DNA from 2 places in the Kluyvera sp. CHPC 1.2972 genome. Region 2 is predicted to be linked to the other one. Evidence: predicted binding sites of a transcription regulator. Region 2 holds the regulator's gene; the other holds the start of a gene.

Region 1 (6,220 bases), on a different contig from region 2:
AGCGGAATACGGCTCAACAGCTCGCTTAAGCGCCGGGTTAATTCATGACTGCTTAGGGCATACTCTTTTTCAATACCCTGAGTATTAATGTACTCACCGACCCGTTTCTGAAAACCAATACCCCTACCCATGACAACTTTTTCGCCCTGGTTTTCGTCGGTCACCACCAATACGTTATTATTTAAGACTCTGGCGATCTGCATAATCATCTGTATGACCTTTTTTAAAGACAAAAAAACCCGACGTTGCCAGCGTTAGCTGACGCAATCAGGTTTTGCCTGCGAATGCAGTAACAATCCAGTCATTAAAACAGCGTGAAGTTCGATTTTTATAAAAATTAATTGAGATGGATTTTTGTATTTCAGAGAATCAAATGCAATGGCAGGTGTGACAAACTGTGACTAACATCCCTGATATTATATTTCGTCTATTTTAGGAATTTATAAATATAATTTTGAGGAATGTATATTTGCGATTTTATTAATATTGCCCTCTCCCTGGAGAGAAGAGAGGGCGAAAGGCTTACTCTTTCGGCGCTTTCCCGACCAACAGTTTATCCAGCTCATCGCTATTAACGTGACGGAAATCCTGCCCTTTCACGAAGTAGAAGATGTATTCGCAGATATTCTGGCAACGGTCACCGATTCGTTCAATCGAACGGGCACAGAACAGCGCGGTCAGCACGCTTGGGATCGTGCGCGGGTCTTCCATCATATAAGTCATCAGCTGGCGCACGATGCCCTCATATTCCTGGTCAACTTTCTTGTCTTCACGGTAAATTCGTACCGCTTCGTCCAGATCCATACGCGCAAAGGCGTCCAGCACGTCGTGCAGCATCTGCACGGTGTGGCGGCCCAGTGATTCCAGGCTGACCAGCAGCGGCTGATGCTGATGAGAGAATTTCTCCAGCGCCGTACTACAGATTTTATCAGCCACATCGCCAATACGTTCCAGCTCGGCGATGGTTTTGATAATCGCCATCACCAGACGCAGGTCGCTCGCCGTCGGCTGACGCTTGGCGATAATGCGCACGCAGGCTTCGTCGATCGCCACTTCCATCATGTTGACGTTTTTGTCGCCGTCGATCACGCGTTTTGCCAGTTCGCTGTCCTGGTTATGCATGGCGGTAATGGCATCAGAAAGCTGCTGCTCCACCATACCGCCCATGGTCATCACCTGGGTACGAATGCTTTCCAGTTCAGCGTTGAACTGGCCGGAAATATGTTTATTAAGGTTCAGATTGTCCACAACGCGCTCCTGAATCAACCGTAACGACCGGTGATGTAATCTTCTGTTTGTTTCTTCGCGGGCTTGGTGAACAGATCGTCCGTGTTACTGAACTCAATCAACTCGCCCAGGTACATAAATGCCGTGTGGTCGGAGCAACGTGCAGCCTGCTGCATGTTGTGGGTCACGATAACGACGGTGTAATCCTCTTTCAGCTCGGTAATCAGCTCTTCGATACGCCCGGTGGAGATCGGGTCAAGAGCGGAACACGGCTCATCCAGCAGCAGAACTTCCGGGCGAATCGCGATACCGCGCGCGATGCACAGACGCTGCTGCTGACCACCGGAGAGAGAGTACCCGCTCTGGTGCAGTTTATCCTTGGTTTCGTTCCATAATGCGGCCTTGGTCAAAGCCCACTGCACGCGTTCGTCCATATCGGTGCGAGAGAGCTTTTCAAACAGACGCACGCCGAAGGCGATGTTGTCGTAAATCGACATCGGGAACGGCGTTGGCTTCTGGAACACCATACCCACTTTGGCACGCAGCAGGGCGATATCCTGGGTATTGGTGAGAATATTGTCGCCATCCAGCAGAATTTCACCTTCTGCACGCTGCTCCGGGTACAGTTCAAACATCTTGTTGAAGGTACGCAGCAGCGTCGATTTACCGCAGCCTGACGGGCCGATAAACGCCGTTACCTGGTTTTTGGCGATATCCAGGTTGATGTTCTTCAGGGCATGGAATTTGCCGTAGTAGAAGTTCAGGTCACGTACTGAAATTTTACCCGGAGTTGTGTTCACCATACTCATCTCAATCTCTTCCTCATCCAGCGCCGCCATCGTTGGCCGCGCTGTAAAAAATTAACCGTGTTTCTTCTTCGCGAAAATAACGCGCGCCAGAATGTTCAGCAGCAGTACGCACAGAGTGATAATCAGCACCCCGGCCCAGGCCAGTTGCTGCCACTCAGCAAACGGGCTCATCGCAAATTTAAAGATGGTCACCGGCAGGTTGGCGATGGGCTGCATCATGTCGGTGCTCCAGAACTGGTTGGAGAGCGCGGTAAACAGCAGCGGGGCCGTTTCACCGGCGATACGCGCAATAGCCAGCAGAATACCGGTCATAATCCCGGAGATAGACGCTTTCAGCGTAATCGCAGAGATCATCTTCCATTTCGGCGTGCCCAGCGCGTAGGCTGCTTCACGCAGGCTATCCGGCACCAGTTTCAGCATGTTCTCGGTGGTACGAATAACGATAGGTACCTGCAGCAGCGCCAGCGCAATCACGCCCGCCCAGCCGGAGAAGTGCTGCATCTGCGCCACCACGATGGTGTAGACGAACAGACCGACCACGATGGAGGGTGCGGAGAGCAGAATGTCGTTAATGAAGCGAATCACTTCAGCAAGCCAGGATTTACGCCCGTACTCCGCCAGATAGATGCCCGCCATAATGCCCAGCGGGGTACCGATAACGGTCGACCACAGGATCAGCAGGCCGCTGCCCGCCAGGGCGTTAGCCAGACCACCGCCCGCCGTATTTGGCGGCGGCGTCATTTCGGTAAACAGCGCCAGCGACATACCGTCGATGCCGCGGGTAATGGTCGCCATCAGGATCCACACCAGCCAGAACAGGCCGAAGATCATGGTGGCCATCGATAGCGTCAGCGCAATGCGGTTCTTCATGCGGCGACGCGCCTGCATCTTGCGGCGAGACTCCGCCAGCGCGGCGGTGCTTTGCATTTCCAGCGTCGTCATTAGCGTGCCCCCTCGTTTTTCGCCAGGCGCATAATCATGAACTTCGATGCCGCCAGCACGATAAAGGTAATCGCAAACAGGATAAGACCCAGTTCCATCAACGCGGAGACGTGCAGACCAGATTCCGCTTCGGCGAATTCGTTCGCCAGTGCGGAGGTAATGCTGTTGCCCGGCATATACAGCGATGCGCTGTCGAGCTGGTAGGTGTTACCGATGATAAAGGTTACCGCCATCGTTTCACCCAGCGCGCGGCCCAGGCCGAGCATCACGCCGCCTATGACCCCGTTTTTGGTGAACGGCAGAACGATACGCCAGATAACTTCCCAGGTGGTGCAGCCGATGCCGTAGGCCGACTCTTTCATCATCACCGGGGTTTGTTCGAATACATCACGCATAACGGCGGAGATATACGGGATGATCATGATGGCGAGGATAACCCCAGCCGCCAGGATACCGATACCAAACGCCGGGCCGGAGAACAGCGCACCGACAAACGGGATGTTAGAAAGGATATTGCCGACGGGCTCCTGGAAGTAGGTCGCGAACAGCGGAGCAAAGATAAACAGGCCCCACATGCCGTAAACGATGCTGGGAATCGCCGCCAGCAGTTCAATCGCGATACCTAACGGGCGTTTCAGCCAGTTCGGTGCCAGTTCAGTCAGGAAGAGTGCGATACCGAAGCTCACCGGAACGGCGATCAGCAGCGCGATAAAGGAGGTCACGAGCGTACCGTAAATTGGTACCAGCGCGCCGTAGATGTCGTTAGGCGCATCCCACTCTTTGGTCCACAAGAAGGCGAAGCCGAACTTCTCCATACTAGGCCAGGAGGAGATGATCAGAGAGACGATAATCCCGCCCAACATCAATAGCACAATCAGCGCAGCCAGTCTTACCAGCGCGCTGAATATCATGTCACCCTTTTTACCCGGTGGGTTAAAAGCAGGCTTAGTTGCAGCCATAAATCACTCTTTCCAGTTTAAAATCCGCCACGACGCTTACACGTTGCCCGGCGTTTCCGCCGGGCTACCGTAATCAGTACAGCGCTTTACCGCTGCTATCTTTCACGTTGGTCTTCCATGCAGCACGAACCTGCTCAACCACGCTCTGAGGCAGAGTGGCGTAATCAAGCTCGTTCGCCTGTTTGCCGCCGTTTTTATACGCCCAGTCAAAGAACTTCAGCACTTCAGCACCTTGCTCAGGTTTCTGCTGCTGTTTATGAACCAGGATGAAGGTGGTGGAGGTAATCGGCCACGCGTTGTCACCTTTCTGGTTAGTCAGGTCCTGCGCGAAGGATTTGCTCCAGTCAACGCCTTTAGCGGCGTTCGCAAAGTTGTCTTCAGTCGGGCTAACCGGCTTGCCATCGGCAGAAACCAGTTTGGTGTAAGCCAGGTTGTTCTGCTTAGCGTAAGCATATTCAACGTAACCGATGGAGCCAGGCAGACGCTGTACGAATGCCGCGATACCGTCGTTACCCTTACCGCCCAGACCGGTCGGCCAGTTTACCGTAGAGCCCGCACCAATTTTGGATTTCCACTCTTCGTTCACTTTAGACAGGTAGCTGGTGAACACGAAAGAGGTACCGGAACCATCAGCACGACGCACAACGGCGATGTTCTGAGAAGGCAGCTTAACGCCCGGGTTCAGTTTGGTAATGGCAGCGTCATCCCACTTCTTGATTTTACCCAGGTAGATGTCGCCCAGGGTTTTACCGTCAAGCACCAGCTCGCCGGATTTCAGGCCAGGGATGTTAACAGCCAGAACCACACCGCCGATAACGGTCGGGAACTGGAACAGGCCTTCCTGAGCCAGTTTGTCGTCAGACAGCGGAGCATCAGATGCGCCGAAATCAACGGTGTTAGCGGTAATTTGTTTTACGCCACCGGAGGAGCCGATACCCTGGTAGTTTACTTTGCTACCGGTCTCTTTCTGATAGGTATCTGCCCATTTGGCATACACTGGCGCCGGGAAGGTTGCACCAGCACCCGTCAGGCTTGCTGCTGCAAAAGCAGAGAAAGCGCTCATCGATAAGGTCGCGGCGACAACAGTTGCGACAGTGGTACGCATAACTTTCATAATGTCTCCTGCAAGAATCCGTAAATGATTGTTTAGTGGCTACGAGGAGCAAAATAGGACAATCAGGTGACAGTTATATGTAAGGTTTATTACAGTTTAATGACAACGAAAACCATGCGAAAAACAATATTATTAAATCAATATAAATCAGTACGTTATAAAAATAATTTACAATGAAATTACCGCAAAATTTTCTTTTTATGACAGCGTAAAAGTCACGCTTTATGACAGCTTCTGGTGATAAAAAAAATCCGGCTGTGCCTGAGGCAGAGCCGGATCGTTTTGACTAACCGAACTTATTCGACGGTAACCGACTTCGCCAGGTTACGCGGCTGGTCTACATCGGTGCCTTTGATCAGCGCCACGTGGTAAGCCAGTAGTTGCAGCGGCACGGTGTAGAAAATAGGTGCAATCACCTCTTCTACGTGCGGCATCTCGATGATGTGCATATTGTCGCTGTTGCTGAACGCCGCATCTTTATCAGCAAACACGTACAGCTCACCGCCGCGCGCGCGCACCTCTTCGATGTTGGATTTCAGTTTTTCCAGCAGTTCGTTATTCGGTGCGACGACGATAACCGGCATATCCGCATCGATAAGCGCCAGCGGGCCATGTTTCAGCTCGCCTGCGGCATACGCTTCCGCGTGAATGTAGGAGATCTCTTTGAGCTTCAGCGCACCTTCAAGGGCAATCGGGTACTGATCGCCGCGACCCAGGAACAGCGCGTGATGCTTGTCGGAGAAATCTTCCGCCAGCGCTTCAATGCGTTTGTCCTGAGACAGCATCTGCTCGATGCGGCTTGGCAGCGCCTGCAGCGCATGAACTATCTCATGCTCCACGGACGCATCCGCCCCTTTCAGACGCGCCATCTTCGCCACCAGCATCAGCAGTACCGTCAACTGGGTGGTGAACGCTTTGGTGGACGCCACGCCAATTTCCGCCCCGGCATTGGTCATAATCGCCAGATCGGATTCACGCACCAGCGAGGACCCCGCGACGTTACAAATTGCCAGCGAGCCTAGGTATCCCAGTTCTTTAGTCAGGCGCAGGCCTGCCAGCGTGTCGGCGGTTTCGCCAGACTGCGACAGGGTAATCACCAGGCTGTTCGGGCGGACGGCCGATTTGCGATAGCGGAATTCCGAAGCAATTTCGACATCACACGGCATGCC
Region 2 (6,220 bases):
TACCGGAAGACCAACGGCGGTAATCAGGAAGCCGATCGCGGCAGTCCAGACGTGAGGACCGGCCTGCAAACCAACCATTGGAGGGAAAATGATGTTGCCTGCGCCAACGAACAACGCGAAGGTCATAAAGCCCAGAGCGATGATGTCACGCGATTTTAATTGATGGGTCATATGTAACTACAGCCTGTGGATGTGGTGTTGTAAAACAAATTTATTGTGCCAGCGCCTGTGGAATGATGCAGAGGAAACTGACAATAAACTCAGCGGGATATGCTCCCTTCGCGGCGTAGAGAAGAATAGTTTTTTGATTTACCGCGCATATACAGTCTGTTTACGACTGCATGGGGGCCAATTTAAACGCTTATAACGTTTTAAAGCAACACGGGATCGCAAAACCAGATGATTATATTGATAGTGAAAAAATAGGCAGACGTATTAACTGGATTTAAGAAAAACATCCGGCTAATCATGCGAACAAAAAATAATCAGACGTTCGTAAATCACGCGGGGTTTACTTGACTGCAAAGCAAACAGACCAGCCGAAGCTGGTCTGTGGAAAGTTAAGCTGACAAGGGTGAAATTACTCGCTATTTCTGGCAATTAAACGTTCCGGCAGCAGGAAGCTGAAGCATGAACCTTTGCCGGGCTCGCTGGTAATATCCAGTCGACTATCGTGATGATTAACCGCATGTTTAACAATTGCCAGTCCCAAACCGCTGCCGCCGGTCTGCCGCGAGCGCGCTTTATCAACGCGATAAAAACGCTCGGTCAGCCTTGGCAGGTGCTCAGGCGCAATCCCCGGGCCGTTATCCTCGACGCTGAACAATGCCCCGTGCGGCGCGTGTTGCCAGCGTACGGTAATCAACGTGCCTTCCGGCGTATGGTTAACGGCGTTATAGACCAGGTTCGACATCGCGCTTCGCAGTTGTTCTTCGTTACCCAGCGCTTTCAGCGTCTCATCAATCTCAAAGTGGAACTGGTGCTTATGCTGGCTGAGCGTCTGCGCTTCGCGTTCCACTACCTTCAGCATCATCGGTACATCAATCTTTTCGTTCAGCGCCAGCGTCGGTGAAGCCTCGATTTTAGAGAGCGTCAGCAGTTGTCGAACCAGCCCTTCCATACGCTGCGTCTGCTCACGCATGGTGTGCAGCGCTTTCTCACGCACGTTCCCTTCCAGCACCTGCTCCTGCATCATCTCCAGGTAGCCCTGCAGCACGGTCAACGGCGTGCGCAGCTCATGGCTGACGTTGGCGAAGAAGTTACGCCGCGCCCCTTCCAGCTGGTGCATCTGCGTGACATCGCGCGCCACCATCAGCAACTGACGGTCGGTATACGGCATCACGCGGATCTCCAGATGGCGACCGCTGTTCAGCACCAGATGCAACGGCTTTAAGAAATCGCGCTTTTTGAGGTGTTGGATAAATTCGGGGTAACGCAGCAGGTTGAGGATATTCTGCCCGCTATCGTCGGGCCAGCGAAGCCCCAGCAGCTGCTGGGCCAGGCCATTACACCAGAAAATGGCCCCCTCTTCGGTGGTAAGCACCACCGCATCCGGCAGCGACTCGGCGCCGCTACGAAAGCGCTTAATCAAATTACCCAGCTCGCGGCGGCGTTTTTTATTACGCAGCTGCATCTGATTAAGCCCGTAGAGCAAGGGCTCCCAGCTGCCGCGTCCCGGCGGAGGGGTCATACTTCGGTCGACCCAAAGCCACCAGGAGAGTCGCAGTAAATTCCAGAAATGCCAGATGAGCAGCCCGGTCACTGCCGCCAGTAAAAACCACGGCAGATAACCAAAAATCAGTCCCAGTATCGCGGCCGGGAGACAGCATAACAGCAGCTCCAGTACCAGCCTTTTCCATGACAGCCGTTCCAGCACGCGTCACACTCCTGTCAAAAATTAGAAACGGGCAGAGAAACGATAACCCGTGCCGCGAACGGTTTGCACCATGCGGTCATGACCACTGTGTTCCAGCGCCTTACGCAGACGACGAATATGCACGTCGACGGTACGGTCTTCAACATAAACGTTGGTGCCCCAGACGTGGTTCAGCAGCTGTTCGCGACTGTACACGCGCTCCGGGTGCGTCATAAAGAAATGCAGCAGCTTAAATTCGGTTGGCCCCATATCCAGCGGGTTTTCACCGGTCATCACGCGGTGAGAGGTCGGGTCAAGGCTCAGCCCCTGCATCTCAATCACCTCTTCCACCGCCATCGGTGAAATACGGCGCATTACCGCTTTAATGCGGGCAACCAGCTCTTTTGGCGAGAAAGGTTTGGTGATGTAATCGTCGGCGCCGGTTTCGAGGCCCCGCACGCGGTCTTCTTCTTCACCACGAGCAGTGAGCATCACTACCGGAATGTCACGCGTCAGCGCTTCACGTTTGATATGCTTAATAAATTGCAGTCCCGAGCCGCCCGGTAACATCCAGTCGAGCAGAATAAGATCGGGCCAGGGTTCATTCAGTTTGCTGATAGCGGTATCGTAATCTTCTGCTTCCACCGGCTGAAAACCGTTTTGCTCCAGAACGAAACAGACCATCTCGCGGATTGGCGCTTCATCTTCAACGACCAGAATACGTCTTGCCATTATTTGCCCTGTTTTTAGACATCAGTATTATATACGGCGTCATTATGCGTCAGATTTATGACAGATTTATGAAAAACATGACCGTTAGATGATCGCGGTTTACCGTTTATGACACACGCAAAACGCGCTCATCGACCTCAACGTAGGCTGATGTTTATAATCAACTTTACGCCACTTCTCACGGAACCGCTATGCGCATCATCCACACATCGGACTGGCACCTTGGCCAGAACTTCTACAGCAAAAGCCGCGCGGCTGAACATGACGCGTTCCTGAACTGGCTGCTCACCACCGCCGAACACGAGCAGGTGGATGCCATTATTGTCGCGGGCGATATCTTCGATACCGGCTCCCCGCCAAGCTATGCGCGCGAGCTGTACAACCGATTTGTGGTCAATTTGCAGCAGACCGGCTGCCATCTGGTTGTGCTGGCGGGCAACCATGACTCCGTGGCAACGCTGAATGAATCCCGCGATATTCTCTCATTTCTGAATACCACGGTGATCGCCAGCGCCGGCCATGCCCCCTTTATTCTGAATCGCCGCGACGGCACGCCCGGCGCGGTGTTCTGCCCGGTGCCGTTCCTGCGCCCGCGTGACATTATTACCAGTCAGGCGGGGCTCTCCGGCGGCGAAAAAGTCCAGCAGGTGCTGGCGAGCATTACCGACTATTACCAGCAGCAATACCAGCAGGCTTGTGAACTGCGCGGCGACGCCACGCTGCCGATTATTGCCAGCGGCCATCTGACCACCGTCGGAGCCAGCAAAAGTGACGCGGTGCGCGACATTTATATTGGCACACTGGACGCGTTTCCGGCGCAAAACTTCCCGCCTGCCGACTATATCGCGCTGGGCCACATCCACCGGGCGCAGAAAATCGGCGGCAGCGAGCATATTCGCTACAGCGGTTCGCCTATCGCTCTCAGCTTTGATGAAACCGGCAAAGCCAAAAGCGTCAATCTGGTGAGCTTCAGCGACGGCAAGCTTGCCGACGTCACGCCGCTTACCGTGCCCGTGACTCAGCCGCTGGCGGTAATCAAAGGCGATTTTGACGCTATCAGCGCCCAGCTCGCCGAATGGCGCGATACCGCCGCAGAGCCGAGCACCTGGGTGGATATTGAAATCACCAGCGACGAATACCTGCATGACATTCAACGTAAAATTCAGGCCATCACTGACGACCTGCCGGTCGACGTGCTGCTGGTGCGCCGCAGTCGTGAACAGCGCCAGCGCATTCTGGCAAGCCTTGAGCGCGAAACCTTGAGCGAACTGAGCGTCGAAGAGGTATTTCAGCGCCGCCTGGCGCTGGAAACGTTGGAGGAGCCGCAGCAACAGCGCCTGCACGCGCTGTTTAATGACACGCTCCAGAGCCTTGGCGAGGAGGAACAACCATGAAAATTCTCAGCCTGCGCCTGAAAAACCTCAACTCGCTCAAGGGCGAGTGGAAAATCGATTTCACCCAGGAGCCGTTCGCCAGCAACGGTCTGTTTGCCATTACCGGCCCAACCGGCGCAGGGAAAACCACGCTGCTGGACGCCATCTGCCTGGCGCTGTACCACAAGACACCGCGTCTAAGTAACGTCTCCCAGTCGCAAAACGACCTGATGACCCGTGACACCGCCGAATGTCTGGCGGAGGTCGAGTTCGAGGTTCAGGGCGTAGCCTACCGCGCCTTCTGGAGCCAGAACCGCGCCCGCAATCAGCCGGACGGCAACCTACAGGCGCCGCGTGTCGAGCTGGCGCGCTGCGATGACGGGCAAATTCTGGCGGACAAAATTAAAGACAAGCTGGAAATGACCGCCTCGTTGACCGGACTCGACTATGGTCGTTTTACCCGCTCAATGATGCTCTCTCAAGGCCAGTTTGCCGCTTTCCTCAACGCCGAGCCAAAAGAGCGCGCCGAGTTACTCGAAGAGCTAACCGGCACTGAAATTTATGGTCAGATTTCAGCGCAGGTCTTTGAAAAACATAAGCAGGCGCGGGGGGAACTGGAGAAGCTTCAGGCGCAGGCCAGCGGCGTGGTGCTGCTGAGCGAAGAGCAGCAGCAGACCCTGACACAGAGTTTGCAGGCGCTTACTTCTGACGAACTGCAGTGGCAACAGCAGCAGACCGTCGCTGCGCTGCATCAGCAGTGGCTCACCCGCCAGCAGGAACTGGAACAGGACGGGAAGATCCACCAGCAGTCGCTCACTGCCGCCCGTCAGGCGCTGGAAGAGGCGCAGCCACAGCTTGCTGCACTCAACCGGGCGCAGCCTGCGGAAGCGTTACGCCCGCGCTGGACGCAGTTGCAAGAGCAGGCCGCCACGGTGGTGAAAACCCACCAGTTAGTAGAGCAAGTAAATACTCGCTTACATGATTCCCGCCGCCTTCGTGACCGCATTCGTCTAAGCGCCGAGCAGCAGGCCACCGCGCTCCAGCAGACCCAAAGTCAGCTTCAGCAGTGGCTGCAGGAAAACGAACACATCCAGCAGTGGCTGGGGGAACTGACCGGCTGGCGTAGCGCCTTCACTCAACAGGCCCGCGAACGTGCTCAACTGGAGACCGGCGCGCAGCGTCTGGCCGAGCTGGAAAAACGGCTCGCCCAACTGCCACCCTCAGCGCTAACGCTGACTCAGGAAGAAGTAGCTGGGCAAATTGCCCAGCACGCGACCACCCGCCCACTGCGCCAGCAGCTGAGCGCGCTCCATTCGCAGTTCATCCCGCTGCAAACGCGCCGCCAGCAGCTTCTGCACGCACAGCAACAGCGCCAGCAACAGCTAGAAACGCTGACCACCGGACTTACCCAGCTCCGTCAGGTCTATAAAGAGAAAAAACAGCAGCGCGATGACGTGAACGCCATTTGCGAGCTGGAGGCAACGATCGTGCGCCTCGAGGCCGAGCGTGCGCGTTTACAACCAGGCGCGCCCTGTCCGCTATGCGGCTCAACCAGCCATCCTGCACTGGCGGAGTACCAGGCGTTAGCCCCGGATGCCAACAAAGCCCGCCGCGATGCGCTGGAGAAAGAGGTCGCCCAACTGGCGGAAGAAGGCGCCACGCTACGCGGTCAGCACGCCGCGCTGGAAAAACATCAGCTGCAGGAAAATGCCGAGCTGGAGACGCTTTGCGAGCGAGAGCAAGCACTTACATCACAGTGGCAGACGGTCATTCAGGGGTTGGGTATCACGCTACAGCCTGCTGACGATATCAACGGCTGGCTAGCGGCGCAGGAAGAGGCCGAACAGCAGCGCTATCACTACAGCCAGCGCCTGACGTTTGACGCACAACTCCGCGAGCTACGCACCCAGTACACCCAACAGCAGGATGAGCTAGCACAGCGTACCGCTTTGCTTACCCAGACGCTTACAGGCTTTGGCCTTGCCCTTCCGCAGCCCGACGAAGCGCACCGCTGGCTAGCTGCTCGTGAAGCGGATACCCAGCGCTGGCAGCAGCAGCAAAAACAGCTTCAGCAGACTCAGCAGCAGCTCGTGCAGATCCAACCGCTGCTCGATACCCTTCCCGCGGTGCAAAACCCTGAAGATGCCCACCCGGTGACGCTCGACGGCTGGCAGCAGGTACACCATGACTGCGTGTCACTGGAAAGCCAGTGGCACACGCTCCAGCAACAGGAAGCGCAGGAGAAACAGCGTCTGCAGCA

The links. Region 2 encodes PhoB, which activates phosphate uptake and scavenging genes when phosphate is short. Its sites were predicted from a motif close to CTGTCATAAAACTGNCNNAT; they were not measured.
Region 1: the regulator PhoB is predicted to act here: its motif matches at 5,127-5,146, upstream of pstS (phosphate ABC transporter substrate-binding protein PstS).

What each region holds. Positions count from the first base shown of each region.
Region 1 covers NZ_JAPKIB010000002.1:31,689-37,908, reverse strand. The annotation lists gene bglG (transcriptional antiterminator BglG) at 1-209, opposite strand, end outside; gene phoU (phosphate signaling complex protein PhoU) at 523-1,248, opposite strand; gene pstB (phosphate ABC transporter ATP-binding protein PstB) at 1,263-2,036, opposite strand; gene pstA (phosphate ABC transporter permease PstA) at 2,088-2,978, opposite strand; gene pstC (phosphate ABC transporter permease PstC) at 2,978-3,937, opposite strand; gene pstS (phosphate ABC transporter substrate-binding protein PstS) at 4,011-5,051, opposite strand; gene glmS (glutamine--fructose-6-phosphate transaminase (isomerizing)) at 5,348-6,220, opposite strand, start outside.
Region 2 covers NZ_JAPKIB010000005.1:173,137-179,356, reverse strand. The annotation lists gene brnQ (branched-chain amino acid transporter carrier protein BrnQ) at 1-171, opposite strand, end outside; gene phoR (phosphate regulon sensor histidine kinase PhoR) at 581-1,876, opposite strand; gene phoB (phosphate response regulator transcription factor PhoB) at 1,898-2,587, opposite strand; gene sbcD (exonuclease subunit SbcD) at 2,779-3,981, shown strand; gene sbcC (exonuclease subunit SbcC) at 3,978-6,220, shown strand, end outside.